Linked DNA regions of Hydrogenophaga sp. SL48. The protein of the gene in region 1 interacts with the protein of each later gene in a pairwise test. Links are inferred from orthologs where the notes say so. Each region holds a gene or a part of one and is shown on either strand. Other genes may lie near its edges.

Evidence for each region.
Region 2: the proteins of lpdA (region 1) and IM738_RS11570 interact in binary tests that used the Escherichia coli proteins (3 or more experiments, as listed by UniProt). The link is inferred for Hydrogenophaga sp. SL48 from one-to-one orthologs.

What each region holds. Positions count from the first base shown.
Region 1 is NZ_CP063400.1:2,016,454-2,032,170, forward strand. The notes cover bases 4,370-7,366. They hold lpdA (dihydrolipoyl dehydrogenase), read right to left. Parts: upstream 6,789-7,366; coding sequence 4,950-6,788; downstream 4,370-4,949. Other genes in these bases: aceF (dihydrolipoyllysine-residue acetyltransferase), read right to left, coding at 6,798-7,366. In the rest of the region: IM738_RS09585 (radical SAM/SPASM domain-containing protein), read right to left, coding at 239-1,612; IM738_RS09590 (IS5 family transposase), read right to left, coding at 2,339-3,328; more of aceF, read right to left, coding at 7,367-8,459; aceE (pyruvate dehydrogenase (acetyl-transferring), homodimeric type), read right to left, coding at 8,478-11,180; IM738_RS09620 (PAS domain-containing sensor histidine kinase), read left to right, coding at 11,373-13,931; IM738_RS09625 (response regulator transcription factor), read left to right, coding at 13,928-14,554; bifunctional methylenetetrahydrofolate dehydrogenase/methenyltetrahydrofolate cyclohydrolase FolD, read left to right, coding at 14,633-15,484; IM738_RS09635 (hypothetical protein), read right to left, coding at 15,515-15,717. UniProt on the Escherichia coli protein: Lipoamide dehydrogenase is a component of the glycine cleavage system as well as of the alpha-ketoacid dehydrogenase complexes.
Region 2 is NZ_CP063400.1:2,427,263-2,443,030, forward strand. The notes cover bases 12,721-15,768. They hold IM738_RS11570 (UvrD-helicase domain-containing protein), read right to left. Parts: upstream 15,439-15,768; coding sequence 13,003-15,438; downstream 12,721-13,002. Other genes in these bases: IM738_RS11565 (porin), read left to right, coding at 12,721-12,897; IM738_RS11575 (GMP reductase), read left to right, coding at 15,684-15,768. Also shown: IM738_RS11490 (alpha-D-ribose 1-methylphosphonate 5-triphosphate diphosphatase), read right to left, coding at 1-133; phosphonate C-P lyase system protein PhnL, read right to left, coding at 130-846; phosphonate C-P lyase system protein PhnK, read right to left, coding at 843-1,634; IM738_RS11505 (GNAT family N-acetyltransferase), read right to left, coding at 1,636-2,088; IM738_RS11510 (alpha-D-ribose 1-methylphosphonate 5-phosphate C-P-lyase PhnJ), read right to left, coding at 2,085-2,987; IM738_RS11515 (carbon-phosphorus lyase complex subunit PhnI), read right to left, coding at 2,984-4,105; phosphonate C-P lyase system protein PhnH, read right to left, coding at 4,108-4,740; phosphonate C-P lyase system protein PhnG, read right to left, coding at 4,740-5,258; phosphonate metabolism transcriptional regulator PhnF, read left to right, coding at 5,334-6,095; IM738_RS11535 (DUF1045 domain-containing protein), read left to right, coding at 6,085-6,801; phosphonate metabolism protein/1,5-bisphosphokinase (PRPP-forming) PhnN, read left to right, coding at 6,798-7,352; IM738_RS11545 (DapH/DapD/GlmU-related protein), read left to right, coding at 7,349-7,996; IM738_RS11550 (endonuclease/exonuclease/phosphatase family protein), read left to right, coding at 7,993-8,808; IM738_RS11555 (hypothetical protein), read left to right, coding at 9,053-9,349; IM738_RS11560 (esterase-like activity of phytase family protein), read left to right, coding at 9,527-11,749; more of IM738_RS11565, read left to right, coding at 11,917-12,720. UniProt on the Escherichia coli protein: A helicase with DNA-dependent ATPase activity. Unwinds DNA duplexes with 3'-5' polarity. Translocates on single-stranded DNA with 3'-5' polarity. Initiates unwinding more efficiently from a nicked substrate than double-stranded DNA.

The DNA.
Region 1 (15,717 bases):
CTCGATGCCTTCGGGCGTGGCCTTGGCGCCCACTGTTTTTGTCTTCAACAACCCATGAACCTCCACAAACCGCTGATGAGGGCCGTTGATTCCAGCATGTCTGCGCAGCATTGCAGGCAGCTTCCGTATTGTCGAACGCCTATGAAGCAGACGGTTCCTCTTCAGACTATTTGGCAAAGCCCAATCCCAAAAGGCACGAACCACCCGCGTGCCGATACGAGCGAGTTTAAGAAGCCCGCTATAGCTTCTTCACCTGAAAGGCGCTTGAGTCTTGGACACCCCCCATTCCGGCAGCAGGGCAAGAGAGGCACGTCGTACGCTGGCGACTGCTCTGATGTTCAAAGCGGAGGGCTTGGTAGCGCGAGTTATTCCAGATCTTTTCAAAGGAATCGGTTTTCAAATTTCCCATTGACTCTTCGGGGTAATACCACCAGCCGCAAGGTACGACATTCCCATAGCAATCGATACCGATGAAGTGCCAAGGGAATGGGCAGCAGTTTCTTGTTGTTTGCTCGGTGATTTGCAGGTCGAAATAAGAACGACCCAAATGAATCAAAGACACCTCGCCTTCAATCTTAAAGTTCGGGGGAAAATTGACCGAGATACCCAATCGGCTCGCCAAAACTCTAGCCTCATCCATCATACGGTTGCAAAGTTCTTTTTCGCCTTCAAGGGTTTCGTCAAGCGTGTCTGTATTTTCGTAACGAACAACATGCGTCGCGCTGATTCCCTCTATCCCAAGTTCATGGGCCAACTGGACCATTGCCGGCAATTCACGGATGTTGGAGCGCATCAGGACAAAGTTGAAGCTCAAGTGAGGAATGTTCGTTCCATGAAGATTTTTAGCCGTTTGCAGAGCCTTGATATTTCCGATGACCTTTTCGAAACTTGAGCCAACCCGGATGCGCTCGTAGGTTGGCGCTGTGGCTCCATCAATGGAGATGGATATATGAGTTAAAGCCGACCGCAGAACTGCATCGATTCGATTTTTATTGAGGAGAAGACCATTGGTGTTGATGTACACCATTGGAACCTTGTACCGTCCGGTTATCGAAAGCAACTCCTCAAAACGCTGGTGAAGCAATGGTTCGGTGCCGATGGAAAGTGAAACCCTTTCGCAAAATGGGAAAATTTGCTCGGCAATCCGGGCAAAGTCGGCCACACTGATATCTTCCCGCTTGCGCTTATAGATACGCTCATCGCTAAAGTAACACATAATGCAACGAAGATTGCACTGATTGGTAATATCCATCTCAAGTTTGAAGGGCCTGATTCCCAGATGGGTCCGAATATTTCCTTCAGAGATGGCCTGCTGGCAAGCCTTGACGCTTCCAAAGTGTTCATGGAACTGACTCAGTAGCGACATGACCTCGCTGGGGGTTGGTTGGCGGAGAAGATATTGGTTGTAGATGTTGGCGATTTCCGTGAACAGAGGCTTACCCACCACAGAGTAAAACGCACTACGCTGGATTTCGTATTGAAGTCGATCCAGGGTTACTCCCTCTTCCGCGAGACGCGATAAATAACGAAGTTGGGAATCGATCCCAAATCGGCGATTGACAAATCGGATCACTTGAGCCGGCAGATTTCTCCATGCAACCGTTCTGAGCATATCTAAGCACCTTTTGTCTGAGCACTACAAATGACAAGAATAGCTTTTATTCTTGTTTTTAACATTCAAAATTCTTTATCAAATCCCAACTTTAGCCTCACCATGCAATGTATTTCAATTTTCAAGAGTCAAGCGACATATTCAACCTCTATCATCTCTTGGTCGTGAAATGAGGTATACGAATCGGAAATGCAGCAGCATGAAAAACCATGACATGAGGATTGTGCATCACAAGCCCGTATATCGGAATACATAGGCAACTTGTTCCGAGCCAGTTGCCCGAACTGGGCAGGTTTGACCCGTTTGGTTCTGTGGCAGTCACAGCCGCACCGGAACGATGTTGTTTTCGCATTCTTTCAACTCACCGGCTGATGCGCTGGTCGACATCGATGTCCTGCGCGAGGACAGGAATTTCAACCACATGAGGTCAAGCATTGCATGGATCTGGGGCTAACGAAGCGTCCTTGTTTGCTGAGTTTTAGGTGGTGTTGTTTGTCCGCAAGTGATTTTGGAATGTGTCCGGTCGTTGGAGATGCTGCATATGCAATGCGTGTCGCTGCGGGTCAAAGCCGCTGTCTTTTCGTTCACTAAGGAAGGTCTGCACAACACCCGCTACGGCGCGAGGTGATGCATGCAATTTCAAATGATGGCGATTTCAGGCTCACGAGGGCGCTTTGTTGGCCGATTTCGCCCTGATTCGTGGCCGTTGGCCGCATTCGGACGCACTCATCCTCGGGTCTCCTTCAAAAGCGTTCGGCGCACCATCCAGATGTTGGACAACGCAAACAGGGTGTGCAGCTGCGCCGTGTTCTTGGCCAATCCCCGGTAGCGCACCTTCACATATCCGAACTGGCGCTTGATCACCCGGAACGGGTGTTCGACCTTGGCTCGGATGCGCGCCTTGGTTTTCTCCAGCGCTTCCATGATCGAGCCCATGGGCGTTTCCTTGTCCAGCGCCTTGCGATGGCTGGGCATCATGGCCACGTACCAGTGGACCTCGGGATGGTCCTTGATCACCTCATCGCGCTTGTGAACGCCCCGGTAGCCAGAGTCGGCAAAGACATCGGTTTCGTCGCCGTGCAGCAGTTCGCTGGCCTGGGTGATGTCGTGCGCGTTGGCCGCTGTGGCCTTGACGGTGTGCACCAGGCCCGATTCGGCATCGACCCCAATATGCGCTTTCATCCCGAAGTGCCACTGGTTGCCCTTCTTGGTCTGATGCATCTCGGGGTCGCGTTCGCCGCTGTTGTTCTTGGTCGAGCTGGGGGCGGCAATGAGCGTGGCGTCGACGACCGTACCGCTCTTGAGCAGCAGGCCTTTGTCGGCCAGGGTGGCGTTGACCGTGGCAAGCAATTGCAGGCTCAAGTTGTGTTGTTCGAGCAGATGGCGAAAGCGCAGGATGGTGCTCTCGTCAGGCAAGTTCTCCTCACCCTGGTCCAGCCCCGCAAACTCTCGAAACATGGGCGTGTCGTACAGCGCCTCCTCCATCGCCGGGTCGGACAGGTTGAACCACTGCTGCAGGAAGTGAATGCGAAGCATGGTTCGCACGGCAAACGGCGGACGACCACCCTTGGCGCCAGGCGTTGGTGCATGCTGTGCAATCAGCGACACCAGCTCGGTCCACGGCACTACCAGGTTCATCTCGTCGAGGAACTCGCGCTTGCGCGTTCTCTTGGTCTTGCGCTCGAATCCGCTCTCGCCCAGGCTCATTTGCTTCATGACGTCACTGTCTCACATCGGCCCACGGCGCCGCGGTTTTGCAGACCTTCCCTAACTGACGCGCGGACCCACCTGATAGTTCGGTGCCGATTGTGCAGCCTCATACTGTCCAAGCCGTTGATCAACGCATCCACTTTGGCACATCGATGCCGATCAGGGTGGGGGCGTCCATCCCATTGCTGATTGCCCTTCTTGGTCTGGTGCGTCTCGGGGTCGCGCTCGCCGCTGCTGTTCTTGGTCGAACTGGGCGCGGCAATCAGCGTGGCATCGACCACCGTGCCGCTCTTGAGGAGCAGCCCCTTGGCCGCCAGCTTGGCGTTGACGGTGGCCAGGATCTGCAGGCTCAGGCGGTGCTTCTCCAGCAGATGGCGAAAGCGCAGGATGGTGCTCTCATCGGGCACGTAGTCCCCGCCCATGTCCAGCCCGGCGAATTCGCGAAACATCGGCGTGTCGTACAGCGCCTCTTCCATTGCCGGGTCCGACAGGTTGAACCACTGCGGCAGGAAGTGGATGCGCAGCATCGTCTGCAGAGCAAACAGCGGGCGACCGCCTTTGCCACCAGGGGCCGGCGCGTGCGGGGCAATCAGCGCCACCAGCTCCGCCAACGACACCACCAGGTTCATCTCGTCGAGGAACTCGCGCTTGCGCGTCCTCTTGCTCTTGCGCTCGAATCCGCTCTCGCCCAGGCTCATTTGCTTCATGCCGGCAATGTCTCACATCGTTCGATGGATGCCGAGGTTGTGCAGACCATCCGTGGCGGATCCAGAATCCGCGTCAGCTGGGTGCCGCCCATTGCCCGCTCGGCCACGATGGCCACCGCCTCATGGGTTGCATCATCGACCACGGTCAGGTTCTTGAGAGTGCGACCTTCAGCCGTTCGGTCAAAGACGAAGTCCATGGACCACACCTGGTTGGCAACCATCGGACGTTGCAGGGGGGTGGCGGTCAGCCAGCGGGATCTTCTTGCGCTTGCGTTTCCTGACCTGCAGACCCGCCTCGGCATACAGGCGCTCGACGCGCTTGTGGTTAACGATCTCACGGAACTGGCGCACGTCAGGTAGATCATGCCCGCACCGTACCGTCGATGGCGTTGCGCCGGGGCGATGATCTTGTCCTTCAAGGCGCTGTTTCAGTCTGCAGCGGGCTCACAACGATAGGCGCTGGCGCTCATGCCGATGACGCGCAGTGAACGGCGTTCGCTCAGTCCGCAGCCGACCATGTGGCTCACCATCTCGCGCCGTGCGGGTGCGTTCACCACTTTTTTCTCAAGGCTTCTTTCGTCACCTCGCTCTCAAGCATCGACTCGGCCAGCAGCCGTTTGAGGCGAGCGTTTTCAAGCTCGAGGTCCTTGAGGCGCTTGGCATCAGAGATGCTCATGCCACCGAACGTGTTGCGCCAGAGGTAGTAGCTGGCTTCCGAGAAACCGTGCCGACGACACAACTCGGCCACCGGCAGACCCGTCTCAGCCTCGCGCAAGAGGCCAATGATCTGCTCTTCCGTAAATCTCTTCTTCACGTCCAATCCCCTGTCCTCGGGATTGGACTCCAGATATTGAGCGTGAAAAGCACAAGGCCCGATACATTTCGGGACCGGGCCTCGTCGGGGTGTCGGGTAGGCCGTGCTACTTTTTCGACGGTGGCAAATCGGTACAAGACCCGTGCGCCACCTCCGCCGCCATGCCGATGCTTTCGCCCAGCGTGGGGTGCGGGTGGATGGTCTTGCCGATGTCGATGGCGTCTGCACCCATTTCAATGGCCAGCGCGATCTCGCCGATCATGTCGCCCGCGTGTGTGCCGACCATGCCGCCGCCGAGGATCTTGCCGTGGCCATGTGCCTCAGGGCTGTCGTCGAACAGCAGCTTGGTGACGCCTTCGTCGCGGCCGTTGGCGATGGCGCGGCCTGAAGCCGTCCAGGGGAACAGGCCCTTCTTGACCTTGATGCCCTGCGCCTTGGCCTGGTCTTCGGTGAGACCCACCCAGGCCACCTCGGGGTCGGTGTAGGCCACGCTGGGGATCACGCGGGCGTTGAAGGCGGCCGCTGCAAGCTCCTTGTTGCCCTGCAATTCACCAGCGATGACTTCCGCCGCCACGTGCGCCTCGTGCACCGCCTTGTGCGCCAGCATGGGCTGGCCCACGATGTCACCGATGGCGAAGATGTGCGGCACGTTGGTGCGCATCTGGATGTCAACGTTGATAAAGCCCCGGTCGGTCACGGCCACGCCGGCCTTGTCGGCGGCGATCTTCTTGCCGTTGGGCGTGCGGCCCACGGCCTGCAGCACCAGGTCGTAGACCTGCGGCGCGGGGGCGGTGCCGCCCTCTTCCGCTGCGGCGAACGTCACCTCGATGCCTTCGGGTGTGGCCTTGGCCCCCACCGTCTTGGTCTTGAGCATGATGTTGTCGAAGCGCTTGGCGTTCATCTTCTGCCAGATCTTGACCAGGTCGCGGTCGGCGCCCTGCATCAGGCCGTCGAGCATTTCCACCACGTCCAGGCGCGCGCCCAGGGTGCTGTAGACCGTGCCCATCTCCAGGCCGATGATGCCGCCGCCCAGGATCAACATGCGCTTGGGCACTTCCTTGAGCGCCAGCGCGCCGGTGCTGTCCACCACGCGCGGATCGTCGGGCATGAAGGGCAGGCGCACCGCCTGCGAGCCGGCGGCGATGATGCACTTCTTGAAGGCCACGACCTTCTTGCTGCCGGTCTTCTCCTGGCCGGTGCCGGTGGTCTCTTCCACTTCCACATGGTTGGGACCGACGAAGGCGCCGTAGCCGCGCACGGTGGTGACCTTGCGCATCTTGGCCATCGCGGCCAGGCCGCCGGTCAGCTTGCCGATCACCTTCTCTTTGTGGCCGCGCAGTTTGTCCACGTTGACCGAGGGTGCACCGAAGTCCACGCCGAGGTCGGCCATGTGGCTGACCTCGTCCATCACCGCGGCCACGTGCAGCAGCGCCTTGGACGGGATGCAACCCACGTTCAGGCAGACGCCACCCAGCTGGGCATAACGCTCGACCAGCACGACCTTCAGGCCGAGGTCGGCGGCGCGGAACGCCGCCGAGTAGCCGCCGGGGCCGGCGCCGAGCACGAGCACGTCGCACTCGATGTCGGCGCTGCCGCCGAAGCTGGCTGCGGCAGGGGCCACCACGGAAGCCGTCGCCGGAGCGGCAGCAGGTGTCGGCGCTGCAGCAGCGGGCGCTGCCGCTGGTACTGCAGGAGCGCTGGCAGCGCCCTCACCGTCCAGCACCAGCACCACCGAGCCTTGCTTGACCTTGTCGCCCAGCTTCACTTTGAGCTCTTTCACCACACCGGCGTGCGACGAAGGAATCTCCATCGAGGCCTTGTCGGACTCCACGGTGATCAGCGATTGCTCGGCCTTGACGGTGTCACCGGGTTTGACCAGCAACTCGATCACGGCCACTTCGTCGAAGTCGCCAATGTCGGGAACTTGAATATCGATCAGTGCCATCGTCATTCCTTAAAGAAGAACACGACGGAAGTCGCCGAGGATCTGACCGAGGTACGCGTTGAAGCGGGCCGCCGCGGCGCCGTCGATCACGCGGTGGTCCCAGGTCAGCGACAGCGGCAGCATCAGGCGCGGCTGGAAGGCCTTGCCGTCCCACACCGGTTCCATGTTGCTTTTGCAGACGCCGAGGATGGCGACTTCGGGCGCGTTGATGATGGGCGTGAAGTAACGGCCGCCAATGCCACCGAGGCTGGAGATGGTGAACGTGGCACCGCTCATTTCAGCCGGGCTCAACTTGCCGTCGCGCGCCTTCTTGGCGAGCTCGCCCATTTCCTGGCTGATCTGCAGCACACCCTTCTTGTCAGCGTCCTTGATCACCGGGACCATCAGGCCGTTGGGCGTGTCGGCCGCAAAGCCGATGTGCCAGTACTGCTTGTAGACCAGCGAGTCGCCGTCGATCGAGCTGTTGAACTCGGGGAACTTCTTGAGCGCGGCAACCGATGCCTTGATCAGAAAAGCGAGCATGGTGACCTTAACGCCGCTCTTCTCGTTCTCCTTGTTGGTGGAGACGCGGAAGGCTTCGAGGTCGGTGATGTCGGCGTCATCGTGGTTGGTGACGGCCGGGATCATGATCGCGTTGCGCAACAGGTTGGCGCCGCTGATTTTCTTGATGCGGCCCATCTCCTTGCGTTCGATGGGGCCGAACTTGGCGAAATCCACCTTCGGCCAGGGGATCAGGCCCAGCTCGGAACCACCACCGCCGGTCGATGCCGGGGCCTTGGCCTTTTGGGCGGCGGTCTGCACCGCACCGGCCATGACCGATTTGGTGAAGCCCTGCACGTCGTCCAGGGTGATGCGGCCCTTGGGGCCCTTGCCCTGCACTTCGCTCAGCGGCACGCCGAGCTCGCGGGCGAACTTGCGCACCGAGGGTGAGGCATGCGGCAGGCCCAGCGCCGGGGTGCTGGTGGGGTTGTGGGCCGGTGCGGCTTCCACCGACGCTGTGGCGGCCGCAGAAGCGGCCACGGCAGCAGCAGCGGGCGCAGCGGCCTGGGCAGCCGGTGCGGCTGCTGGGGCCGAAGCGGCGGCGCCAGCGGCGCCCTCCAGGATGGCCAGCAGGTCACCGATGTTGACCGTGTCGCCGACCTTGACCTTGAGTTCCTTCAGCACGCCGGCGTGCGACGAAGGGATCTCCATCGAAGCCTTGTCCGACTCGACCGTGATCAGGCTCTGCTCGACCTTGATGGTGTCGCCGGGCTTGACGAAGACCTCGATGACGGCGACGTCCTTGAAGTCGCCGATGTCGGGCACGAACACCTGCACCGGGCCTGAAGCCGCGGGTGCGGCCGCAGGCGCAGCAGCGGCAGCTGGCGCGGCCACCGGTGCAGGTGCGGGCGCCGCAGCAGGAGCTGCTGCAGGCGCAGGGGCGGCGGCCTCACCGGCGGCTTCCACCACCAGCACCACCGAACCCTCTTTCACCTTGTCGCCCAGCGCCACTCGCAGTTCTTTCACCACGCCAGCGGTGCTGGACGGAATTTCCATCGAGGCCTTGTCGGACTCGACCGTGATCAGCGACTGTTCGGCCTTGACCGTGTCGCCCACCTTGACCAGCAGTTCAATGACCGCCACTTCGTCGAAGTCGCCGATGTCCGGGACCTTCACTTCTACCAGTGCCATGTTGTTGTCTCCGGAAATTTATGCGTACAAGGGATTGATCTTGTCGACCTTGATGCCGTACTTCTTGATCGCCTCGGCCACCTTGGCCAACGGCAGCTTGCCCTCGTCGGCCAGCGAACGCAGGGCGGCGATGACGATGTAGTGGCGGTTGATCTCGAAGTGCTCGCGCAGCTTGCTGCGGAAGTCGCTGCGGCCAAAGCCGTCGGTGCCCAGCACCTTGTACGAACGGCCCTTGGGCATGAACGGGCGGATCTGCTCGGCGTAGTTCTTCATGTAGTCGGTGGACGCGACCACAGGGCCGGCGTGCTTCTCCAGCTGCTGCGCCACAAAAGGCACTCGCTGCGGCTCGGTCGGGTGCAGCATGTTGAAGCGCTCGGCGTCCTGGCCGTCGCGGGTCAGCTCGTTGAAGCTCGGGCAGCTCCACACATCGGCCTGCACACCCCAGTCGGCGGCCAGCAGATCCTGGGCGGCGATGCTCTCGCGCAGGATGGTGCCGGAGCCCAGCAGTTGCACGCGCTGGTCGCCCTTGGCGCCCGGCTTGCACAGGTACATGCCCTTGATGATCTGCTCTTCGGTGCCGGCGGTCAGGCCCGGCATGGCGTAGTTTTCGTTCAGCAGGGTCAGGTAGAAATACACGTTGTCCTGCTTTTCCACCATGCGCTTCAGGCCATGGTGCAGGATCACGCCCACTTCGTGCGCGAAGGTCGGGTCGTAGCTGATGCAGTTCGGGATCGTGCCGGCCAGGATGTGGCTGTGGCCGTCTTCGTGCTGCAGGCCTTCGCCGTTGAGCGTGGTGCGGCCGCTGGTACCGCCGAGCAGGAAGCCTCGCGCCTGCATGTCGCCGGCCGCCCAGGCCAGGTCGCCGATGCGCTGGAAGCCGAACATCGAGTAGTACACGTAGAACGGCACCATGATGCGGTTGCTGGTGCTGTAGCTCGTGGCCGCCGCGATCCAGCTGGACATGCCGCCGGCCTCGTTGATGCCTTCCTGCAGGATCTGACCGGCCTTGTCTTCCTTGTAGTACATGACCTGGTCTTTGTCGACCGGGGTGTAGTTCTGGCCTGCCGGGTTGTAGATGCCGATCTGACGGAACAGGCCTTCCATGCCGAAGGTGCGGGCCTCGTCCACCAGGATGGGCACCACGCGCGGACCCAGGGCCTGGTCGCGGAGCAACTGCGTCAGGAAGCGCACATAGGCTTGCGTGGTCGAGATTTCACGGCCTTCGGCGGTGGGTTCCATCACGCTCTTGAAGGTGTCGAGCGAGGGCACGGTGAAGCTCTCGTCGGCCTTGGTGCGGCGGTGCGGCAGGTATCCCCCCAGCGCCTTGCGGCGGGCGTGCAGGTACTGCATCTCCGGCGTATCGTCGGCCGGCTTGTAGAACGGCAGCTTGGGCAGCTCGCTGTCGGGGATCGGCAGGTTGAAGCGGTCGCGGAAGATCTTGATGTCTTCGTCGGTCAGCTTCTTGGTCTGGTGCACGTTGTTCTTGCCTTCGCCCGACTTGCCCATGCCAAAACCCTTGACGGTCTTGATCAGCAGCACGGTCGGCTGGCCCTTGTGGTTCACCGCCTTGTGGTACGCGGCGTAGACCTTCTGCGGGTCGTGGCCACCGCGACGCAGGTTCCAGATGTCGTCGTCGCTCAGGTGCGCCACCATCTCCAGCGCCTTGGGGTCGCGGCCGAAGAAATGCTTGCGCACGTAGGCACCGTCATTGGCCTTGAACGCCTGGTAGTCGCCGTCCAGCGTGTCCATCATGATCTTGCGCAGGGCGCCGTCCTTGTCGCGCGCCAGCAGCGGGTCCCAATTGGAGCCCCAGAGCAGCTTGATCACGTTCCAGCCGGAGCCACGGAACTCGCCTTCGAGTTCCTGGATGATCTTGCCGTTGCCGCGCACCGGGCCGTCCAGGCGCTGCAGGTTGCAGTTCACCACAAAGATCAGGTTGTCGAGGTTTTCGCGCGCGGCCAGGCTGATGGCGCCCAGCGACTCGACCTCGTCCATTTCACCGTCGCCGCAGAACACCCAGACCTTGCGGTTCTCGGTGTTGGCGATGCCGCGGGCGTGCAGGTATTTCAGGAAGCGCGCCTGGTAGATCGCCATCAGCGGGCCCAGGCCCATCGAGACGGTGGGGAACTGCCAGAACTCGGGCATCAGCTTGGGGTGCGGGTAGCTGGAGAGGCCCTTGCCGTCCACTTCCTGACGGAAATGGAGCAGTTGCTCTTCGGTCAGGCGGCCTTCGAGGTAGGCGCGGGCGTACACGCCGGGCGACACGTGGCCCTGGATGTAGAGGCAGTCGCCACCGTGGTTCTCGCTCTCGGCGTGCCAGAAGTGGTTGAAGCCGGCGCCGAACATGTGGGCCAGCGAGGCAAAGGAGCCGATGTGACCGCCCAGGTCGCCACCGTCTTCGGGGTTGTGGCGGTTGGCCTTGACCACCATCGCCATGGCGTTCCAGCGCATGTAGGCCCGCAGCCGTTCTTCGATCTCGATGTTGCCTGGGCAACGGGCTTCCTGGTCGGCCTCGATGCTGTTGACGTAGCCGGTGTTGGCCGAGAACGGCAGGTCGATGCTGTTCTGGCGGGCTTCTTCGAGCAACTGTTCCAGCAGGAAGTGCGCGCGCTCCGGCCCCTCCCGCTCGATCACGGCGGCCAGCGCCTCCATCCATTCGCGGGTTTCCTGGGAATCGGCATCCCCCACACCACGGCCATTGAGAGCGTCGGACGCTGACATGCTTGTCTCCTGTTGGTTTGAAATTGAGCTTACGGCGGGCTTCCCGCAGTGTCACGGATTTTTCCACAAAACAGCGGCAATTTCAATATGTGCTTTTATATTTCATTATGCGGAATACTGCAGATATCAAATTTATAGCAGCCTGTGGCTTTTATCCTCTTGCAGGCAGGTGCCCACACGTAAACTCGGCGCATGAAATCTGCCCCCGAAAAACCAGTCACCCCGGTGGGGAACAGCACCCCGCTGGGCTGGTGGAACCGCTGGTGGCGCAGGCTGCCGCCCTCGCGCCAGGACCGCTTTGCGACGCTGGCGCCGTTGCTCTCGGTGCTGCTCTTTCTCTCGGCCATCGCCGTGGCGATCACCTACCTGCGCTATGAAGAGCTGGAGCGCGAACAGGAAGCGGTGACCCGCGACGTCGAGTACGCACAGCAGCGCCTGAGGCTGCGGCTGCTGGAACGCCAGGAGCAGCTGATGCGTCTCGCCCGCGAGGTGGACAACAAGGAAATCAGCGCCGAAGAATTCGAGTTCCAGGCCGAGACCCTGATCAGCCAGTTTCCGGAACTTCAGGCCATCAGCTGGGTGGACGCACGGCGCACCGTGGCCGCCAGCTACACCTCCCCCAGCGCGCCGGTGAGCCTGATGCGCCTGAAGGGCGCCACCATGACCGCTGCCGAAACGGATGGGTCGTTCGAGCTGGCGCGCGATCTGCGCCAGCCCATCTACTCGCGCCCGCTGGGTGAAGACTCGCGCCAGTCCACCCTGATGCTTCAGGTGCCACTGACCGAACAGGGCCGCTTCGCCGGCACGGTGATGGGCGAGTATTCGATCGATGGCCTCATGCGCTTTGGCATGCCGCCGGAAATCATGGCCCGCTACGCCGTGGCCCTGATGGACGACCGCGGGCGGGTGCTGGCCGGCAGCCTGCAGTCGCCAAGCGCCGTGTTGCGCCTGCTGCCCTGGTCAGCGCAGCCGCTGGAACACGAGGTGCCTGTCTCGCCGGTGGGCAACGGTCTGCTGCTGAAAGCGCAGGGCTACCGCACCTCCCAGGACATCGTGGGCAGCGGCTTTTTCTGGGTCATTGGAGCCCTCTCGGCGCTGACGGTGTGGATGCTGTTGGGCACCTGGCGCCACACGCGGCGTCGCGTGCAGGCCCAGCAAGCCCTGGTGTCCGAGACCAACTTCCGCCGCGCCATGGAAAACTCCATGCTCACCGGCATGCGTGCGCTCGACATGCAGGGCCGTATCACCTATGTGAATCCCGCTTTCTGCTCGATGACCGGCTGGACCGAGGCCGAACTGGTGGGCCGCACAGCCCCCTTCCCCTACTGGCCCGATGACGACCACGACCAGCTCGCGGCCCGTCTTGACGACGAACTCAGCGGACGCTCGACGCCGGGCGGTTTTGAAGTGCGCGTGCAGCACCGCAATGGCACCATCTTCGATGCGCGCATGTACGTTTCGCCGCTGATCGACCCCAAGGGCCACCAGACCGGCTGGATGACGTCGATGACCGACATCACCGAGCCCAAGCGCATCCGCGAGGAGCTGTCCGCCTCCTACGAACGTTTCACCACCGTGCTGGAGTCACTGGACTCGGCCGTGTCGGTGGCGCCGCTGGGCAGCGACGAGATGCTGTTCGCCAACAAGATGTACCGCCTCTGGTTCGGCACCCGCGGCATGGGCCATCGCCATCTGGTCGACCTCGCAGGCAACCAGCCCACACCGAGCCCGGACAACGGCGATGCGGTGGACGCCTTCGCCGGCATGCCTACCGAAACACTCACCGATGCGGGTGCGGAAAACGCCGAGGTGTTCGTGGAAGAACTCGACCGCTGGCTGGAGGTGCGCACGCGTTACCTGACCTGGGTGGACGGTCGCCTTGCGCAGATGGTGATCGCCAGCGACATCACGCCGCGCCGCAACGCCGAAGCGCAGGCCGCGCTGCAAAACGAACGGGCCCAGACCGCCAGCCGCCTGATCACCATGGGCGAGATGGCCTCGAGCGTGGCGCATGAGCTGAACCAGCCGCTGACCGCCATCAGCAACTACTGCAACGGCATGATCTCGCGCCTGAACGAACAGCGCATCAGCAATGAAGATCTGCTGAATGCCCTGGACAAGACCGCGCGGCAGGCCCAGCGCGCGGGCCAGATCATCCAGCGCATCAAGGCCTTCGTGAAACGCAGCGAACCCAACCCGATGCCATCGGATGTGCCCACCATGGTGAGCAACGCGATCGAGCTGGCCGACATCGAGCTGCGGCGTCAGCAGGTCAGGTTGTCGCCCTATGTCGCCGCGCGCCTGCCCACGCTGATGGTGGACCCGATCCTGATCGAGCAGGTGCTGATCAACCTGCTCAAGAACGCGGGCGAAGCCATCACCCAGGCAGGCCGTCCACCGGGCGAGCGGTACGTGGAGTTGAGGGTGGGCCCGCGCCGCCTCGAGAACCAGGAAGTGGTCGAGTTCTCCGTGCGCGACTCCGGCAACGGCGTGCCCGACGAAATGATCGAGCGCATCTACGAAGCGTTCTACAGCACCAAGAGCGAAGGCATGGGCATCGGCCTCAAGCTGTGCCGCAGCATCGTGGAGTCTCACCACGGGAGGATGCAAGTGCAGAACATCTACAATGGTGAAGAGGTGGTGGGTTGCTGCTTCAGCTTCTGGATACCGGTGCAGTCCCGATTGACACCGCCTCCGGAAGCCACCGAACCCTCCAAGGCGTCGTTGCCGGACACAGAAAGAGCGAGATGAGTTTGATCCCCAAAAAAGGCACCGTCTATGTCGTCGATGACGACGAGGCCGTTCGAGACTCCCTGCAGTGGCTGCTGGAAGGCAAGGACTACAGGGTCCGGTGCTTCGAATCCGCAGAAGCCTTTCTCAGCCGATACGACGCCCGCGAGGTGGCCTGCCTGATCGCCGACATCCGAATGGGTGGCATGACCGGCATGGAACTCCAGGAAAAACTGATCGAGCGCCAGTCGCCACTGCCCATCGTCTTCATCACCGGACACGGCGACGTGCCGATGGCGGTGGAGTCCATGAAGAAGGGTGCGCTGGACTTCATCCAGAAGCCGTTCAAGGAAGACCAGCTCGTGGTGCTCGTCGAACGCATGCTGGAAACCGCCAAGGAAGCCTTCGCCACCCACCAGCAGGCCGCCAGCCGCGACGCCCTGCTCTCCAAGCTGACCGGCCGTGAAGCCCAGGTGCTCGAACGCATCGTGGCCGGCCGTCTGAACAAGCAGATCGCCGATGACCTCGGCATCAGCATCAAGACGGTGGAAGCGCACCGCGCCAACATCATGGAAAAGCTGGGTGCCAACACCGTGGCCGACCTGCTCAAGATCGCACTCGGCCAGACGCCCGCCAAAGCCTGACACCACCCCACCCTTTGCCACGACGCCCGCCCTCACCGGCGGGCGTTTCCGTTTCAACCACTGCACAGACATCCCACCATGACCGCCCAACTGATCGACGGCAACGCCCTCTCCCGACAACTGCGCGCCGACGTCGGTGCGCGGGTGACCGCACTCAAGGCCAAGGGCATCACCCCCGGCCTGGCGGTGATCCTGGTCGGCGACAACCAGGCCTCGCAGGTGTACGTGCGCAACAAGGTCAAGGCCTGCGAAGACACCAGCATGCACTCGGTGCTGGAGACCTGGCCCGCGAGCATGACGGAAGCCGAACTGCTGGCGCGCGTGGCCGCGTTGAACAATGACGCCACCATCCACGGCATCCTGGTACAGCTGCCGCTGCCGGCGCACATCGACGCGCAGAAGGTGATCGAGGCGATCTCGCCGGCCAAGGACGTGGACGGCTTTCACATCGCCAGCGCCGGCGCGCTGATGACCGGCCTGCCCGGCTTCTGGCCCTGCACGCCCTATGGCTGCATGAAGATGCTGGAAAGCATCGGCTACGAACTCAAGGGCAAACACGCGGTGGTGATCGGCCGCAGCAACATCGTGGGCAAACCCATGGCGCTGATGCTGCTGCAGCAGAACGCCACCGTCACCATCTGCCACAGCGGCACCAAAGACCTGAAAGCCATGACGCTGCAGGCCGACGTGATTGTCGCCGCCGCGGGCAAACGCAACGTGCTGACCGCCGACATGGTCAAGCCCGGCGCGGTGGTGCTCGATGTGGGCATGAACCGCAACGAGGAAGGCAAACTCTGCGGCGACGTGGACTTTGCCGGCGTGAAAGAGGTGGCGAGCCACATCACCCCCGTGCCCGGCGGCGTGGGCCCCATGACCATCACCATGCTGATGGTGAACACGCTGGAATCGGCCGAGCGCCTCGCCGGCTGATCGGCTTGGTGCCCTGAGCGCAGACCCGGATCAGGGCACCCGCAGCAATCCGCATGGCTCGGGATGAACCCCGAGCAGTGGCGCCGTGCCGGCCGATGGCGCGAAAGGCCCCAGCCGCTGGCGCTCCATGAAGTCCCATTGCGCCTGCCTCCCCATCCAGCCGGCCTGGTAGGCGTGCAGGTCGTCCTGCTGCAGAAGGCGCTCGTCCGCCTGGGCCACGCTGCCTCCGGTGG
Region 2 (15,768 bases), 420 kb from region 1 along the record:
GCAGCGAACTGTTGCTGGACCCGAATCCGGCAATGCGACCGGCCTCCACCGACAGGCTGCCGGTCTGCACCTCGTCGGGCAACACCATGCGAGCGTTCTTGTACACGATGGGCGGGCTCACTGAGTGATTCATGCGGCGCTCCTGAAATCACCGACGTTGATGCGCCGCGTGGCCACGGCGTCGCCCACATGGGCGTCGTGAAAGATGCCGACCAGCGCGGCGCCGCGCGCGGCGGCTTCCTGGATCAGCTCGATCACGGTGCGGGTGTTGGCCGCGTCGAGCGAGGCGGTGGGCTCGTCCAGCAGCATCAGCGGGCGCGGCTTGATCATGTTGCGTGCGATGTTCACGCGCTGCTGCTCGCCGCCGGAAAACGTGGCCGGTGGCAAGGCCCACAGGCGCTCAGGGATGCGCAGCCGGGTGAGCCAGGCGCGCGCCTGTTCGCGCGCGGCCTCCAGCGCCGCCGGGTCGTCGCCGCTGTCTTCCACCAGCGCTTCGGCCACCACGTCCAGCGCCGACACGCGGGGAATCACGCGCAGGAACTGGCTCACGTAGCCGATGCTTTCGCGGCGCAGCCGCACCAGCTCGCGCGGTGAGGCCTCGGTCACCTCCACCGGCTCGCTGCCCGGGGGCGCCACGGTGATGCGGCCTTCGGTGGCGCGGTAGTTGGCGTAGATGAGCTTGAGCAGCGTGCTCTTGCCCATGCCGGAAGGGCCGTCGAGCACCAGGCATTCGCCGGGGCGCACCTCCAGATCGACGTTGTGCAGCACCGAGAGTTCGGCGCCGTTCTGGTGGTGCAGGGTGAAGCGCTTGGCCACCCCTTTCATCTGAAGCAGGGGTGGGTTCATGGTTGCAGTACCGAAGAGACGAGGAGCTGGGTGTAGGGGTGCTGGGGGTCGTCGAGCACCTGGTCGGTGAGGCCCGCTTCGACCACGCGGCCGCGCTGCATCACCATCATGCGGTGGGCCAGCAGGCGGGCCACGGCCAGGTCATGCGTGACGATGATCGCGGCGAGGTGCATCTGGCGCGTGAGCTGGCGCATCAGGTCGAGCAGGCGGGCCTGCACCGACACGTCCAGCCCCGAGGTGGGCTCGTCCATGAAGATCAGGCGCGGCTGCGTGACCAGGTTGCGCGCGATCTGCAGGCGCTGGCGCATGCCGCCGGAGAAAGTGCGCGGTGCGTCGTCGATGCGGATCGGGTCGATCTCGACACGCTGCAGCCACTCCTCGGCGGTGCAGCGCAGCCGCCCGTAGTGGCGCTCGCCCAGGCCCATCAGGCGCTCGCCCACGTTGGCGCCGGCCGAGACGTCCATGCGCAGGCCATCGGCCGCGTTCTGGTGCACGAAGCCCCAGTCGGTGCGCGCCAGCAGGCGTTGCTGCGCCTGCGACATGCCGTGCACGTCCTGCAGCAGGCCGTCGCGGCCCAGGAACTCGACGCTGCCGGCGTCGGGCGTGGTGCGCGCGGCGATGGCGTTGAGCAGGGTGGTCTTGCCCGAGCCGGACTCGCCCACCACGGCCAGCACCTCGCCCGGCCAGAGATCGAAGGACGCTTCGTGCAGCGCGACATGGTCGCCGTAGCGCTTGGCCACGCCGCGCACGCGCAGCAAAGGGGTGGAAGAAGACAAAGGGGTGTTCATTTCAAGTCTCGATCACAAAACTCAGACCATGGCGCTGGAAGCCCAGCGACTCGTAGAAGGCGTGTGCGGCCTGGCGTTTGGCGTTCGATGACAGGGCCAGCTTGTAGCAACCGGCGGTGCGCGCCTGTTCGATGGCGTGCGCCATGAGTTGGCGACCGATGCCCTGGCCCTGGCGGTCGGGAGCGACGACCACGTCTTCGGCGATGGCAGACGGCGCACCGTTGTGCGCCAGGTTGTGCATCACCAGCAGGGCGTAGGTGGCGATCACGGTGTCGGGAAACGACGGCTCGCAGGCGACGAAGAGCCGGTAGCTGGGGTAGCGCGCAAACTGCTGGAACACCTCGCGCGCCTGTGCCAGGGTGAGCACGGCGTCGTTGTCCAGCCCCGATTGCCCGTACAGCGCCAGCACGCCGGGCAGATCGGCTTCGGTGGCTTCGCGGATCAGCAGGCTCATGACGGGTCCCCCTCAGCCGGCTGGCGCGACTGGCAATAGTCCGAGTCCGAGCACACGTGCATGCGCGCGCCAGCGTCGTCGGTGATCACCTCGTCGAGGAAAGAATCGGTGGCGCCGCACAGGGCGCAGGCGGCGTCCCAGCGCTGCACCTCGAACGGGTGGTCCTCGAAGCCCAGGCTCTCCACCGACGTGTACGGCGGCACGGCGTAGATGCGCTTCTCGCGCCCGGCGCCAAAGAGCTGCAGGGCGGGGTTCATGTGCATCTTGGGGTTGTCGAACTTCGGGATCGGCGACGGCGCCATCACGTAGCGGCCGTTGACCAGTACGGGGTAGTCGTAGGTGGTGGCGATGTGGCCGTAGCGCGCGATGTCTTCGTAGAGCTTCACGTGCATGAGGCCGTATTCGGCCAGGCCGTGCAGGGTGCGGGTCTCGGTCTCTCGCGGCTCCAGGCGCTGCATGGGTTCGGGCACCGGCACCTGGTAGACCAGCACCTGGCCTTCAACCAGCGGGATCTCTGGGATGCGGTGGCGCGTCTGGATCAGCGTCGCATCCACGGTGCGCGTGGTGGTGGCCACGCCGGTGGTGCGCTGGAAGAAGCGCCGGATGTTGACCGCGTTGACGGTGTCGTCCGAGCCCTGATCGATGACCTTCAGGGTGTCGTCCGGCCCGATCACCGAGGCGGTGACCTGGATGCCGCCGGTACCCCAGCCGTAGGGCAGCGGCATCTCGCGCGAGCCGAACGGCACCTGGTAGCCGGGAATGGCCACGGCCTTCAGGATGGCGCGGCGGATCATGCGCTTGGTGCGCTCGTCGAGGTAGGCGAAGTTGACCTCGGCGGCGCGTTCGACGGCCGGCTCGGGCAGGCGCTCCAGCGCTACGGCTTCATAGGGTGCGTTCATGCGGCGGCCTCTTCGTTGGGGGTGGTGGCGTTTTCGACCTGTGTGGCGGCCACGGCGCGCATCTTGCGCACCAGCTCCAGCTCGGCCTGGAAGTCCACGTAGTGCGGCAGCTTCAGGTGCTGCACAAAGCCCGAGGCCTCCAGGCTGTCGCTGTGCGAGAGCACGAACTCGGGCATCTGGGCCGGCGACAACACCGCCTCGCCGAGTTCGTCGGCACGCAGCGCGCGGTCCACCAGGCTCATGGCCATGGCCTTGCGTTCGCTGTGGCCAAAGGCCAGGCCGTAGCCGCGCGTGAACTGCGGCGGCTCGGTCTTGCTGCCCGCGAACTGGTTGACCATCTCGCACTCGGTCAGCTCCATGTCACCGATGGAAATGGCAAAGCCCAGCTCTTCGGGAACGATCTCGACCGCCACCTGCCCGAGGCGGATTTCGCCGACGAAGGGGTGCGAGTTCGCATAACCACGCTGGGTCGAATAGGCCATGGCGAGCAGAAAGCCCTCATCGCCGCGCGCGAGGTTCTGCAGCCGCGTGGCGCGGTCGGCGGGAAAGCGCAGGGGTTCGCGCGTCAGGTCCACCGGTGCCGGGTCGCCCGGCGGCACCGGGCGGGTTTCGATCAGGCCTTCCTGGTTGAGCAGGTCCACCACGCGCGGCGTGGCCTCGGGCTGGGCGCTGGCCGCAGCGACCGCGTCGCCCGACACCACCGGGGCACCGCTGGCCAGCAGGCTGAAATCGAGCAGGCGCTGTGTGTAGTCGTAGGTGGGGCCGAGCACCTGGCCACCGGGCAGGTCCTTGAAGGTGGCCGAGATGCGGCGCTCCAGCGCCATGCGCGCGGTGTCCAGCGCGCAGGTGGTGCCCAGGCGCGGCAGCGTGGCGCGGTAGGCGCGCAGCAGGAAGATGGCCTCGATCAGATCGCCCGAGGCCTGCTTGATGGCCAGCGCGGCGAGCTCGGGGTCGTACACCGAACCTTCGGTCATGACGCGGTCGACCGCCAGCTTGAGCTGCTCGCGGATCTGCGCCACGCCCAGCTCGGGCTGGGCCGGGTCGCCACGGCGCTGGTCGGCCAGCAGGCGGTAGCTGTTGAGGATGGCGGTTTCTCCGCCCTTGACGGCAACGTACATGCTCAGGCCTCCAGAGCGGAGTGGGTGTGGATGCGCGTGGTGCGCGGCAGGCCCACGAGCTGGTCGTGGGTGGCGAGGAACAGGTCGACACCGCGCGGGAAGCCGCCGTGGTTGAGCGCCCATTGCGCGGCAAAGTCACCGGGCAGGCCGGTCACGCCGAGCAGCGCCTGGTCGCGGATGCCGGGGCCGCTGAGCGTCCAGCACTGCGCTTCTGCATCGACACCGGCGGACAGGGAACCCACATCGACCACGCAGGTGGCCGACTGGTCGGGGCATTGATCGCTGCCCTGGCGCAGGCTCTGCAGCGCGGGCAGCGCATCGCCAGCGCCCACCCAGACGAACTGGGCCTGCGCGGCGTGCTCCACCAGCTGGCAACCGGTGTGAAAGCGCAGCCACATCGCGGCGTCGCTGTCGCGCAGCGAGGGCGACAGCCAGAGGCCACAGTCGGCGTCGAGCATGGCGAGCAGGAACACCGCCGCGGCGGCGTTGCCGTGGCGGGGCAGCTCGGCGTCGTGCTCCACAGGGATGCAGCGGCCGGGGTGCGACAGGGCCTGCAGGGCCGAGCGGAACACCGCCTGGCTGCCGAAGGCCTCGTGGGAAAAACCGGCCCCCACCGAAGACAGATCGTGAGACATCAAGCGCCCTCCTCTTCGTCGTCGGCACCGCCCGACTCGCGCGCCACGGTGAAGAACTCCACCTTGGTGCTCTGCACACGCTGCTGGCGTTGCACCTGCTGATGCGCCAGGTGTTCGCGCACCGGCTGCAGCAGTTGCGCATCGAGAACGGCCTGCTGCGACGGGTCCTGCAACAGGGCATCGGCCAGCGCCGCGAGCTGTGCGTGGCGGTGCGAGCGGCCCATCACATAGGCCACGCCCACCGGCGCCTGCGGGGTGGTGCCGGGCAGGCGCAGCGCACAGCGGGTCACGGTGACTTCACCGAGGTTGAAGCGCTCGCCAGTGCCGCCCGCGCGGCCCTGCACCATCATCAGGCCGGTTTCGGGAGCGCGCAACCAGCGCGGTGCAGCCGAGCTGTGGGGCGCGAGCGCAGCTTCGAGCACCGGCATCGGTGCGCGTGCCAGCAGCGCCATCCAGTCGGGCCGGGTCAGCGGAGATTTCGGCCGGTTGGGCGCCGAACTGTCAAATGCATGAAACATGTCCGTGGTACCTTGTAAGACGTCTAGACAAATTGAATCCAGGCCCCGAGCGTAGGCCCGCCGAATGTCCCTTTCATGACAAAACTCCTGACCTTTCCAACGTCCCCCCCGGACACCCCCCGCGAAAACCAGAGCTTCTGGGCACGCATCGCCAACGAAATCTCCGAGGCCATTGCGCGCGGCGTTTACGAGCCCGGCCAGCGCCTGCCCTCGGAGCATGTGCTCGCCGAGCAGTACGGCGTCAACCGCCACACCGTGCGGCGCTCGCTGGCCAGCCTGTGCCAGAAGGGCCTGGTGCGCATCACGCAGGGCAGCGGCACCTACGTCGAAGACTTCGCGGTCGACCTGATCATTGGCAAGCGCACGCGCCACCGGCAGAACATGGCGCAGGCCGGTCTGCAGGGGCGCTTCGAGGTGCAGGACGCTCAGCGCACCCGCGCCACCGCCGCGATGGCGCAGGCCCTGCAGCTGCCCGCGCGCAGCACGGTGCTGCGCCTGCAGGTGCTGGGCGTGGGCGCCGGCCAGCCGCTGCACGTGAGCGACCGCGTGTTCCCGTTGCCGCGCTTCGAGCGGCTGGAGGCGGTGTTGCGCGAGACCGGCTCCATCACCGACGCCTTCACCGCCCACGGCGTGACGGACTACACCCGCAAAGAGAGCCGCATCACGGCACAGCTGCCGAGTCCGGAAGTGGCGGCCTTGCTCAAGCAGCCGGTCAACCGACCGGTGCTGTTCGTCACCAGCGTGAACGTCGACGGCGCGGGCGTGCCGATCGAATTCGCCAGCACCTGGTTCGCGGGCGACCGCGTCAAGCTCACGGTGACCCACGATGACCGTTGACTTCAGCAACGCCCACCGCTTCGCGGTCTACTTCTCGCCACCGCCCGGCTCCGCCTGGTGGGAAGCGGGCAGCCGCTGGCTGGGCCGCGACGCGGCCACCGGCACCCCGCTGGCACAACCCCGCTTCGACGGCCTCGCGCCCGAACCCCAACAGCGACTCACCGCCGACCCCCGGCGCTACGGCTGGCACGCCACGCTGAAAGCACCGTTTGTGCTGAGCGAGGGCGTGGGCCTGGACGACCTGCGCGAGGCGCTGCGGGCGCTGGCCGCTTCCTTCACCGCCTTTGACATGCCGGCCCTGCGGGTGCGAAAGCTGGGCGGGTTCCTGGCGCTGTGCCCCGAAGGCAACAAGGACGCCATCAACGCGGTGGCCAGCGCCTGCGTGACCCAGCTGGCCAAGCTGGCGGCGCCCCTGTCGTCCGACGAACTCGAACGACGCCGTCGCAAGGGAAACCTGTCCACCCAGGAAGACGCGCTGCTGGTGCGCTGGGGCTACCCCTACGTGCTGGAGCGCTACCGCTGCCACCTCTCGCTCACGGGCCACCTGCAAGGTGTTGACGAGACAACGGTGCAGCGCCTGGAGCAGGCGGCACAGACCTGGTTCGAAGCGCTGCCGCCCTGCCCCTTCGATGGACTGTCGCTGTTCGCGGAGCCCACCCAGGGCGCCGATTTCGTGTTCGTCGAGCGCTGGGATTTTCACAAATGAGCCGTCGCCTCGTGTACGTGGTCGGGCCCTCGGGCGCCGGCAAAGACAGCGTGCTGGGCTGGGTGCGTCACCACCTGACTCCCGTGCCGGCCATCCACTGGGCGCGGCGCACCATCACCCGCGCGGCGCGCCCGGGCGACGAGGTGCACGAGGCGGTGGACGAGCTGCAATTCCTGGCCTTGCGCGAACGGGGGGCCTTCGCGCTCAACTGGCAGGCCAACGGGCTTCACTACGGCATTCGCCACTGTGAAACCGCGCCGCTCGATCACGGCCACTGGGTGCTCGTTAACGGCTCCCGCGGTCACCTGGACACCACCCGTTCGCGCTTTCCGGGGGTGGCCGTGGTGCACATCTCCGCCAGCCCCGACACCCTGCGCCAGCGCCTGCTGGCGCGCGGCCGGGAAGGCCCGGCGGAGGTCGAGGCGCGCATCCACCGCACGCAGGCACTGCCGCCGACCCACGCCATCGAGATCCTGAACGACGGTGCGCTGGACGACGCGGGCCGCCAGCTTCTCAGCCACCTTCAGAACCTGCCCGGATGGCCTCAATGAGTTTCACCCACATCGCATCGTTCAACGTCGGCGAAGCCAGGCAGCTCGGCCTGGCGCCCAGCATCGCCCCCACGGCCGTCATCCAGGACTGCCGTTTCGGCCGCTACACCGAGGTCGGCGACCACGCGCGCCTGACCGACAGCGTGCTCGACGACTACTCGTACCTGGAGCGGGGCTGCGACATCATGTCGACCGACATCGGCAAGTTCAGCAACATCGCGGCCATGGTGCGCATCAACCCGGGCTTCCACCCCATGGAGCGCCCCACGCTGCACCACTTCACCTACCGCCGCGCCAGGTACGGCCTGGCGCCGGAAGACGATGCGAGCTTCTTCGAGTGGCGCCGCCGCCAGCGCGTGGGCATCGGTCACGACACCTGGATCGGCCACGGTGTGGTGATCATGCCGGGCGTGACCATCGGCAACGGGGCCGTGATCGGCAGCAACTCGGTGGTCACCAAAGACGTGCCGGCCTACGCCATCGCGGCAGGCGCTCCGGCGAAGGTCCTGCGCCAGCGCTTCACAAGATCCATTGCCAGCGCCATCGAGTCCACCGCCTGGTGGGACTGGGACCACGACACGCTGGCCGAGCGCATGGACGACTTCTGCGACCTGCGGCGCTTCCTGTCCCGGTACGCCGCATGACCCCGGAGCCGAACAGCCTGCACACAGGCCCGACCCGGTTGAAGGTGGTCACGTTCAACACCTGGAAGTGCGACGGAGACTACCCCCGGCGCCTGGAGACGATGTGCGAGCAGATGCAGGCCCTGGACGCCGATGTGTTCGCGCTGCAGGAATGTTTCGCCACGCTCGACGGCAGCACCGACACCGCCCGAACCCTGGCACAGCACCTGGGCATGCACCTGCACACCGCCCCGGCCCGCCGCAAGCCGCGCTGGTTTCAAGGCGGGTGGGTGGACAGCTTCTCGTCGCTGGCCGTGCTGACGCGCTCGCCCATCCGTTCCGGCGACCGGGTCGAGCTGCCTTCATCGGTGGCCGATGGGGGCCGGGTGGCCCAGATCTGCTCGCTGGAGGTGGCGGGTCGGTCGGTGCTGCTGGTCCATGCCCACCTGTCGCACCTGGAGGGCGGCGGTGCGTTGCGCGCCGAACAGTTGCGCGCCCTGCTGGGCCGCCCGGTGTGGATGCCACGGCACGACATCGCCCTGATCTGCGGCGACTTCAACGCCTCCATGGACTCGCCTGAACTGGCCCGGTTTCTGGAGCCTCCCTGGGGCCTGGTCGATGCGCACGAGCAGGCCGGCGCGGGCGCCAAGGTGACGTACCACACGCCCGAAGGACAGGGCCTGAACCTGGACCAGGTTCTCTGCATGCCCAGCTGCTCCCAGGCACCGGTGGTCTGTGTGGGCGCGTCGGTGGTGCTGAACGCACCCGCGCAGCCTTCGGGTGTGTTCCCCAGCGATCACGCGGGCGTGAGCGTCACCTTCAGCGTGGGCTGAGCCTCACCACGGACCGTGCCCGGCTGCCCCGCCCGCATGCCGGCCCATCGCCCGTGAGCAGCGCCTGCAACGGGCTCTCATCCGACCTCCCTGAAGGCCCTTCAGCGGCAGGTCTCTTCACGCCTCCGTCACATTTCTGTCATCAAAACCCCTGCCCTGGCCGGTATGCTGTGCGCCATGGGTAAACCATTAGGTCTTTGGTTTAACCAACCATTTACAAACCGTTGAGAGAGAGCGAGTTCACATGAGAGCCCTGAAAAAAGCCCGAAAGCTGATCGAAAACAAGTCCGGAAAACCGGCCGCCGACACCTTGTCGCGCCTGGTGCTCGCCCTGGAATCCGAGGTCCCGTTCCTGCTGTCGGATCTGTACAGCCTGGACTACGACGATTTCAACCTGGCCATGGAGGTCATGGCCGAGTGGCGGCTCGACCGCTACTACACCAGCAAGGCCGTGTTGCTGGACCTGTCCATGCAGGAGACCCTCCAGAAAGCCCAGCCCGGCGCCGAAGCCCCCAAGGCGGCGGTCGCGAAAGCCGACTGACCTGCCGCCTCCACCGCGCCCAGCGGCGCGTGCCCCACCACCCCTGCCCCGCGTCCGCCGGCAGGGGTTTTTTTTCGCCCAACACACCGCGACGGCGTGTTGAAGGGCGCGACTTCACGGTGGTGACACATGGGAACCGTAGGCTGCTCGGTTTGTTCCCAGCCTCCCACCCTTCTCATGCACACCCTTCGTCTCTGCACCTTGACCGCGGCCCTCGCGGCTTCCCTTGCTTTCTCCTCGCTGGCGCGCTCGGCGCAGCCGGTCCCACCCGTCGGCGCGTTTGCCATGGTCCACCACCTGGCGGTGGACGGCGTGGCCGAGATCGTGGCGGCCACGCCCGACGGCATGACGCTGGTCTACACCAGCGCCGACGCCGGGGTGCTGGGGCTGATCGACATCACACGCCCTGAACAACCGGTGCTGCTGCCGCGCGTGGACGTGCAGCGCATGGGCGTGGGCGAGCCCACGTCGGTCGCCATCAGCCCGGACGGCCGCTACGCCGTGGCGGCGGTGCGCATGGGTGACGACGTGAGCAACGCGCGCCGTGGGTTCCTGCGCGTGTACGACATCCGCAACCCGCGCGCGGTGCAACACGTCAAGGACATCACCGTGGGCGTGGGCCCCGATTCGCTGGCCCTGGTGGGCCAGGGCCGCACGCTGCGCGCCGTGGTGGCGATCGAAGACGAAGAAACCGACGCCAAAGGCGACGCCACGCTCGACGGCCAGCGCCCGGGCCGCATCGACGTGGTGGGCCTGCAAGACCTCTACGGTGGCGCCAGCACCGGCGTGCAGTCCATCGAACTGGTGAAGGCCCTGCAGGCCACGGCAGGCGTGGTCTACCCCAACGACCCGCAGCCGGAGTTTGTGTCTGTCGACGCGCGCGCTCAAAAGGCGGTGGTGTCGCTGCAGGAGAACAATGCGGTGGCGATCCTGGATCTGAGCCACCCGGCGCGAGCCAGGCTGGAACGCGTGTTCTCCATGGGCAACGTGGTCCGCAGCGGCAACGCCGATCTGAAAAAAGACAAGGAGGTGCTGTTCAAGGACAGCTTCACGGCCCGCCGCGAAGCCGACGCGGTGGCGTGGGTCGCGCCCGGTGTGTTTGCCACCGCCAACGAGGGCGACGGCAAGAAGGACAAAGAGGGCGTGCTGCCCGGTGCGCGCGGTTTCACGCTCATGAACACCCGCGGCGAGGTCGTCCATGAAACCGGCGAGCGCACCGAGCTCAACGCGCTGTTGCACGGCCATTACCCCGACGGGCGCTCGGCGGCCAAGGGTGTGGAGATCGAAGGCGTGGCGGCGGGCACGTTCGGTGGCAAGCCCTACCTGTTCGCGGGTTCTGAGCGCGGTGCTTTCGTCGAAGTGCACCGCGTCGAAGCCCCGAAACAGCCGCATTTCGTTCAGCTGCTGCCGACCGGCCTGTCGCCCGAGGGCCTGATCACGGTCACGAAGCGGCGCGACGGCCAGCAGCTGCTGATCACGGCCAACGAGGGCGACGGCTCGCTCAACCTCTACCGCTTTCACGCGCAGGGCGCACCCGCCGCGAGCGAGCCGCAACTGGTGGCGAAGGACGCCAGCATGCCGTGGGGCGCCCTCTCGGGCCTGACCACCGACGGCACGCACCTGTACGCCGTGCCCGACAACGCCTTTGGCCAGTCGCGCATCTTCCGGATCGACCCTTCGCCAGTGCCTCAGGGCCGCATGGTGATCGATCAGGTCACCATGCTCACCTCCACCGACGGCCAGGCATTGAAGGTGGACCCGGAAGGCATCGCCAAGGTGGCCGACGGTTTCTGGATCGCCTCGGAGGGCGCGACGGTCGAGGGCAACGAGCTGATCAAGGTGAACGCCTCGGGCGTGGTGCAGCAGCGCGTGAAGCTGCCCGCCAGCGTGCAGGCCCGGTTCGCCAGCCCCAAGACCGGCACGGGCTTCGAGGGCGTGACCGCGAGCGCCGACGGGCAGACGCTGTACATCGCCATTCAACGGGGCTTCGATGTCAAGCGGCCGCAGGCCGCGATCCTCAAGCTGCACCTGCCCACCGACACCTGGACCACCGCCCTCTACCCGCTGGACCGGCACAGCAAAGACCCGCAGCAGTTCTGGATGGGGCTCTCTGAAATCCAGCTCACCGACGACGGGCGCCTGCTGCTGCTCGAACGCGACAAGGGCGGCGGTGAAGGCCAGGCGATCAACGCCGAGGTCAAGCGGATTTACAGCGTGAAGGCCGCCGACGTCACGGAAGGCGCGACGCTGCAGAAGACCCTGGTGCGCGACCTGCGGAAAGACTTCAACTACCTGCAGGAAAAGGCCGAGGGCATGGTGGTGTTCAAGGGCGATCTGTGGGTGGTGAACGACAACGACGGCGCCGGCTGGACACGCTGGGTCAATGCCGGGAGGCCTTGATACTGCTTGTTGTTGCAATGCAACATTCATGGCAAAGAAATGAGAGTGTCACAGAGCTTTTGCGGTCGCCCGATGAAATACACCCACCTGCTTGCCCAAGGCAGCGGGTGTGGGGAGCGGCGGGGTTTCGCCGCCTCCACATTCACCCAACTTCTGGACAACATCCCATGAAAAAATCCCTCATCGCTCTGGCCGTGCTGGCCGCCTCGGGCGCCGCCATGGCGCAATCGTCTGTCACCGTCTACGGTCGTGTGGACCTGTCGGTGGGCAGCCTCAAGGAACTCGACAAGGGCAGCCAGACCAAGCTGTTCAACGGCGGCGACGGCGGTCTGACGACCTCGCGCCTGGGCTTTCGCGGCACCGAAGACCTCGGTGGCGGCCTGAAGGCCGGCTTCAAGCTGGAGCACCGCCTCGACGCCGACACCGGCACCTCGCAGGACCCGATGTGGAAGGGCGAGTCCACCGTCAGCCTGTCGGGTGGCTTCGGTGAAGTGAAGCTCGGCCGCAGCTCCACCATCTATGACGAAGTGCGTGGCCTGGCCTACAGCAGCAACGTGTTCGACTCGGCCTTCACGCCCGCCGCCAACGGCGTCTGGGGCTCGGGCGGCGACTACAGCAGCCGCTTCAACAACAAGATCACCTACGCCCTCCCCTCGATGGGCGGTGTCTACGGCGGCATCGAATACGCGCTGGACGAAGACGCCACCGTCGACGCCAACATGGTGGGTGCCAAGGTCGGCTACAAGAACGGCCCGCTGAACGTGGCTTTGGGCCTGCAGCAGGAAAAGGGCAAGGAAAACGACTACCTGATGTTCGCCGGTTCGTACGACCTGGGCATGATGAGCCTCTCCGGTGGCTACAACACGCGCAAGGGCAATGACGCCAAGGGCGACGACAACGAACTGACCGTGGGCGTCAACGTGCCCCTGGGCAATGTCAATCTGTCGGTCGGCTACGCCACCAGCAAAACCGAAATCGGTGGCTCCACCGCCGGCAAGTCATCGGGCTTCGGCGTCGGCGCAACCTACGCCCTGTCCAAGCGCACCAAGCTGTACGGCGGCCTGCGTTCGCACAACGTGAAAAACGGTTCGGGCACCAAGACGGCCGACACCCGCCTGTTCGCCCTGGGCCTGCGCCACGACTTCTGATCGTTTTCTCCGGGTCTTGCGCGGGTAGCCAACGCGGCAATCAGAGTCTGCGCAAGTTTTTTCAGCCACCGGCGCTTCGGCGCCGGTGGTTTTTTTCATGGGCCGTCAGTCGTCCACCGGCGTGAGCTTGGCCACCGACAGCGCCAGCCACTTCACGCCATGGCGCGAAAAGCTCACCTGCGCGCGCGCATCGGCGCCCGCACCTTCCAGCGCCAGCACCTTGCCTTCGCCGAACTTGTTGTGGAACACCTTCATGCCGGCCTTGAGGTCGGTGCCGCGGTCGGGCTCGGGGTTGCTCTTGCCCCCCAGGCCTTTGGGGTCGCTGCCCGAGGCCCAGCCGGGTGACCATGCCGGCTGCAGCACGGCGGGCGCCCCCGCACCCCGCGTGCCGTAGCCACCCCGGTTGCCCTGCCAGCCACCGCCACCGCCCGCTCCAGCTGCGCTCGGGTTCCAGGCCGGCTGCTGCGGCGTGAGCCACTTCAGGCAGGCCTCGGGCAGTTCCTCGAAGAAGCGGCTCTTCATGTTGTAGCGCGTCTGGCCGTGCAGCATGCGCGTCTGCGAATGGCTGAGGTACAGGCGTTTGCGCGCCCGCGTGATCGCCACGTACATCAGGCGGCGTTCTTCTTCCAGTCCGTCGCGGTCGCTCATCGAGTTCTCGTGCGGAAACAGGCCCTCCTCCATGCCAGTGATGAACACGCAGTCGAACTCCAGGCCCTTGGCGGCGTGCACCGTCATGAGCTGCACCGCGTCCTGCCCGGCCTGGGCCTGGTTGTCGCCCGATTCGAGCGCGGCGTGCGTGAGGAAGGCCGCGAGCGGGCTCATGGTTTCGCCGGTGTCGGCGTCGGGGGCGAGCGGCTCGTCCACCACGGGCAGCGTCGGGTCGATGCCCTGGCTGGCCGGGCTCTGCGTCAGTGGCGAACCGTCCACCGTGCGCGCCACCGCGTCACGGCCGAAGCCCTCAATGCCCACAAAGCTCTTGGCCGCGCTGACCAGTTCTTCCAGGTTCTCCACCCGGTCCTGCCCTTCGCGTTCGGCGCGGTAGTGCTCCACCAGGCCGCTGTGGTCCAGCACCAGCTCGATGATCTCGGAGAGTGTCATGCCCACCGAGCGCTCGCGCAGCACATCGAGCTTGGCCACGAAGCCGCCGATGGCCGCGCCGGCGCGGCCGGTGACAGCGCTCACTGCGTCGTGCAGCGAACAGCCCGAGGTGCGCGCGACGTCCTGCAGCTGCTCGATGCTGCGCGCCCCGATGCCGCGTGGCGGGAAGTTCACCACGCGCAGGAAACTGGTGTCGTCGTTGGCGTTTTCCAGCAGGCGCAAATAGGCCAGCGCGTGCTTGATTTCGGCGCGCTCGAAGAAGCGCAGTCCGCCGTACACGCGGTAAGGCATGCCGGCGTTGAACAGCGCGGTTTCGACCACGCGGCTCTGCGCGTTGCTGCGGTAAAGCACGGCCATCTCGCTCTTCGGAATGTCTTCGCGCGCGAGCTGCTTCATCTCGTCCACCATCCACTGCGCCTCGGCGAAATCGCTCACCGCCTCGTACACGCGCACTGGCTCGCCAGCGCCTGCGTCGGTGCGCAGGTTCTTGCCCAGGCGGTGGCTGTTGTGGCTGATGAGCTGGTTGGCCGAGTCGAGGATGTTGCTGACGCTGCGGTAGTTCTGCTCCAGCTTGATCTGGTGCTTCACGCGGAACTCGCGCACGAAGTCGGTCATGTTGCCCACGCGCGCGCCGCGGAAGGCGTAGATGCTCTGGTCGTCGTCGCCCACGGCAAACACCGCATTGCCGGAGGGCGTGAGCCCCTCGATAGGCGGTGCGGAAAACATCTTGATCCACGCGTATTGCAGGCGGTTGGTGTCCTGGAACTCGTCGATCAGGATGTGTTTGAAGCGGCGCTGGTAGTGCTCGCGCACCGGGTCGTTGTCGCGCAGAACTTCGTATGAACGCAGCATGAGTTCACCGAAATCCACCACACCTTCGCGCTGGCACTGTTCTTCGTAGAGCGCGTACAGCTCCACCTTCTTGCGCGTCTCTTCGTCGCGCGCGACCACGTCGCCCGGGCGCTGGCCGTCTTCTTTGCAGCCGCTGATGAAATACTGAATCTGTTTGGGCGGATAACGCTCGTCGTCCACGTTGAACTGCTTGCACAGGCGCTTGATGGCCGAGAGCTGGTCTTGCGTATCGAGGATCTGGAAGGTCTGCGGCAGGTTGGCCAGCTTGTGGTGCGCGCGCAGGAAGCGGTTGCACAGGCCGTGGAAGGTGCCGATCCACATGCCGCGCACGTTGACCGGCAACATGCTGGACAGCCGCGTCATCATCTCCTTGGCGGCCTTGTTGGTGAAGGTCACGGCCAGCACACCGCCGGGCGTGACCTGCCCGGTCTGCAGCAGCCAGGCGATGCGGGTGGTGAGCACACGGGTCTTGCCCGAGCCGGCGCCGGCCAGGATGAGCGCGTGTTCGGCGGGGAGGGTGACGGCGGCGCCCTGTTCGGCATTGAGGCCCGCAAGCAGCGGGGACGGGGCAACGGATTCTTCAAACAACATGCTTCGATTGTAGGAAGCCGGGGCACCGCGCCGGGTCTATATGTCCCTGCGTATGAACGCTATAAGCCCGCCATCCGATGGCCGCCCTGTGCCGCGCCGGCCGTAGCGCCTAGAATCAACCACCGGGCCCAAGATTCTTGCGCCCGGTTTCTTTTTGGCCGGATGGATTCCCGCCCGACAGAAGACCGGACCCAAGCCAAGCGCTCTCCCTGTTCATTCACAACAGTTTTCTGGAGCCTGGTTTTATGGAGATATTCGACTACGACAACATCCTGCTGCTGCCGCGCAAATGCCGCGTGGAAAGCCGCTCGGAATGCGACGCTGGCGTGG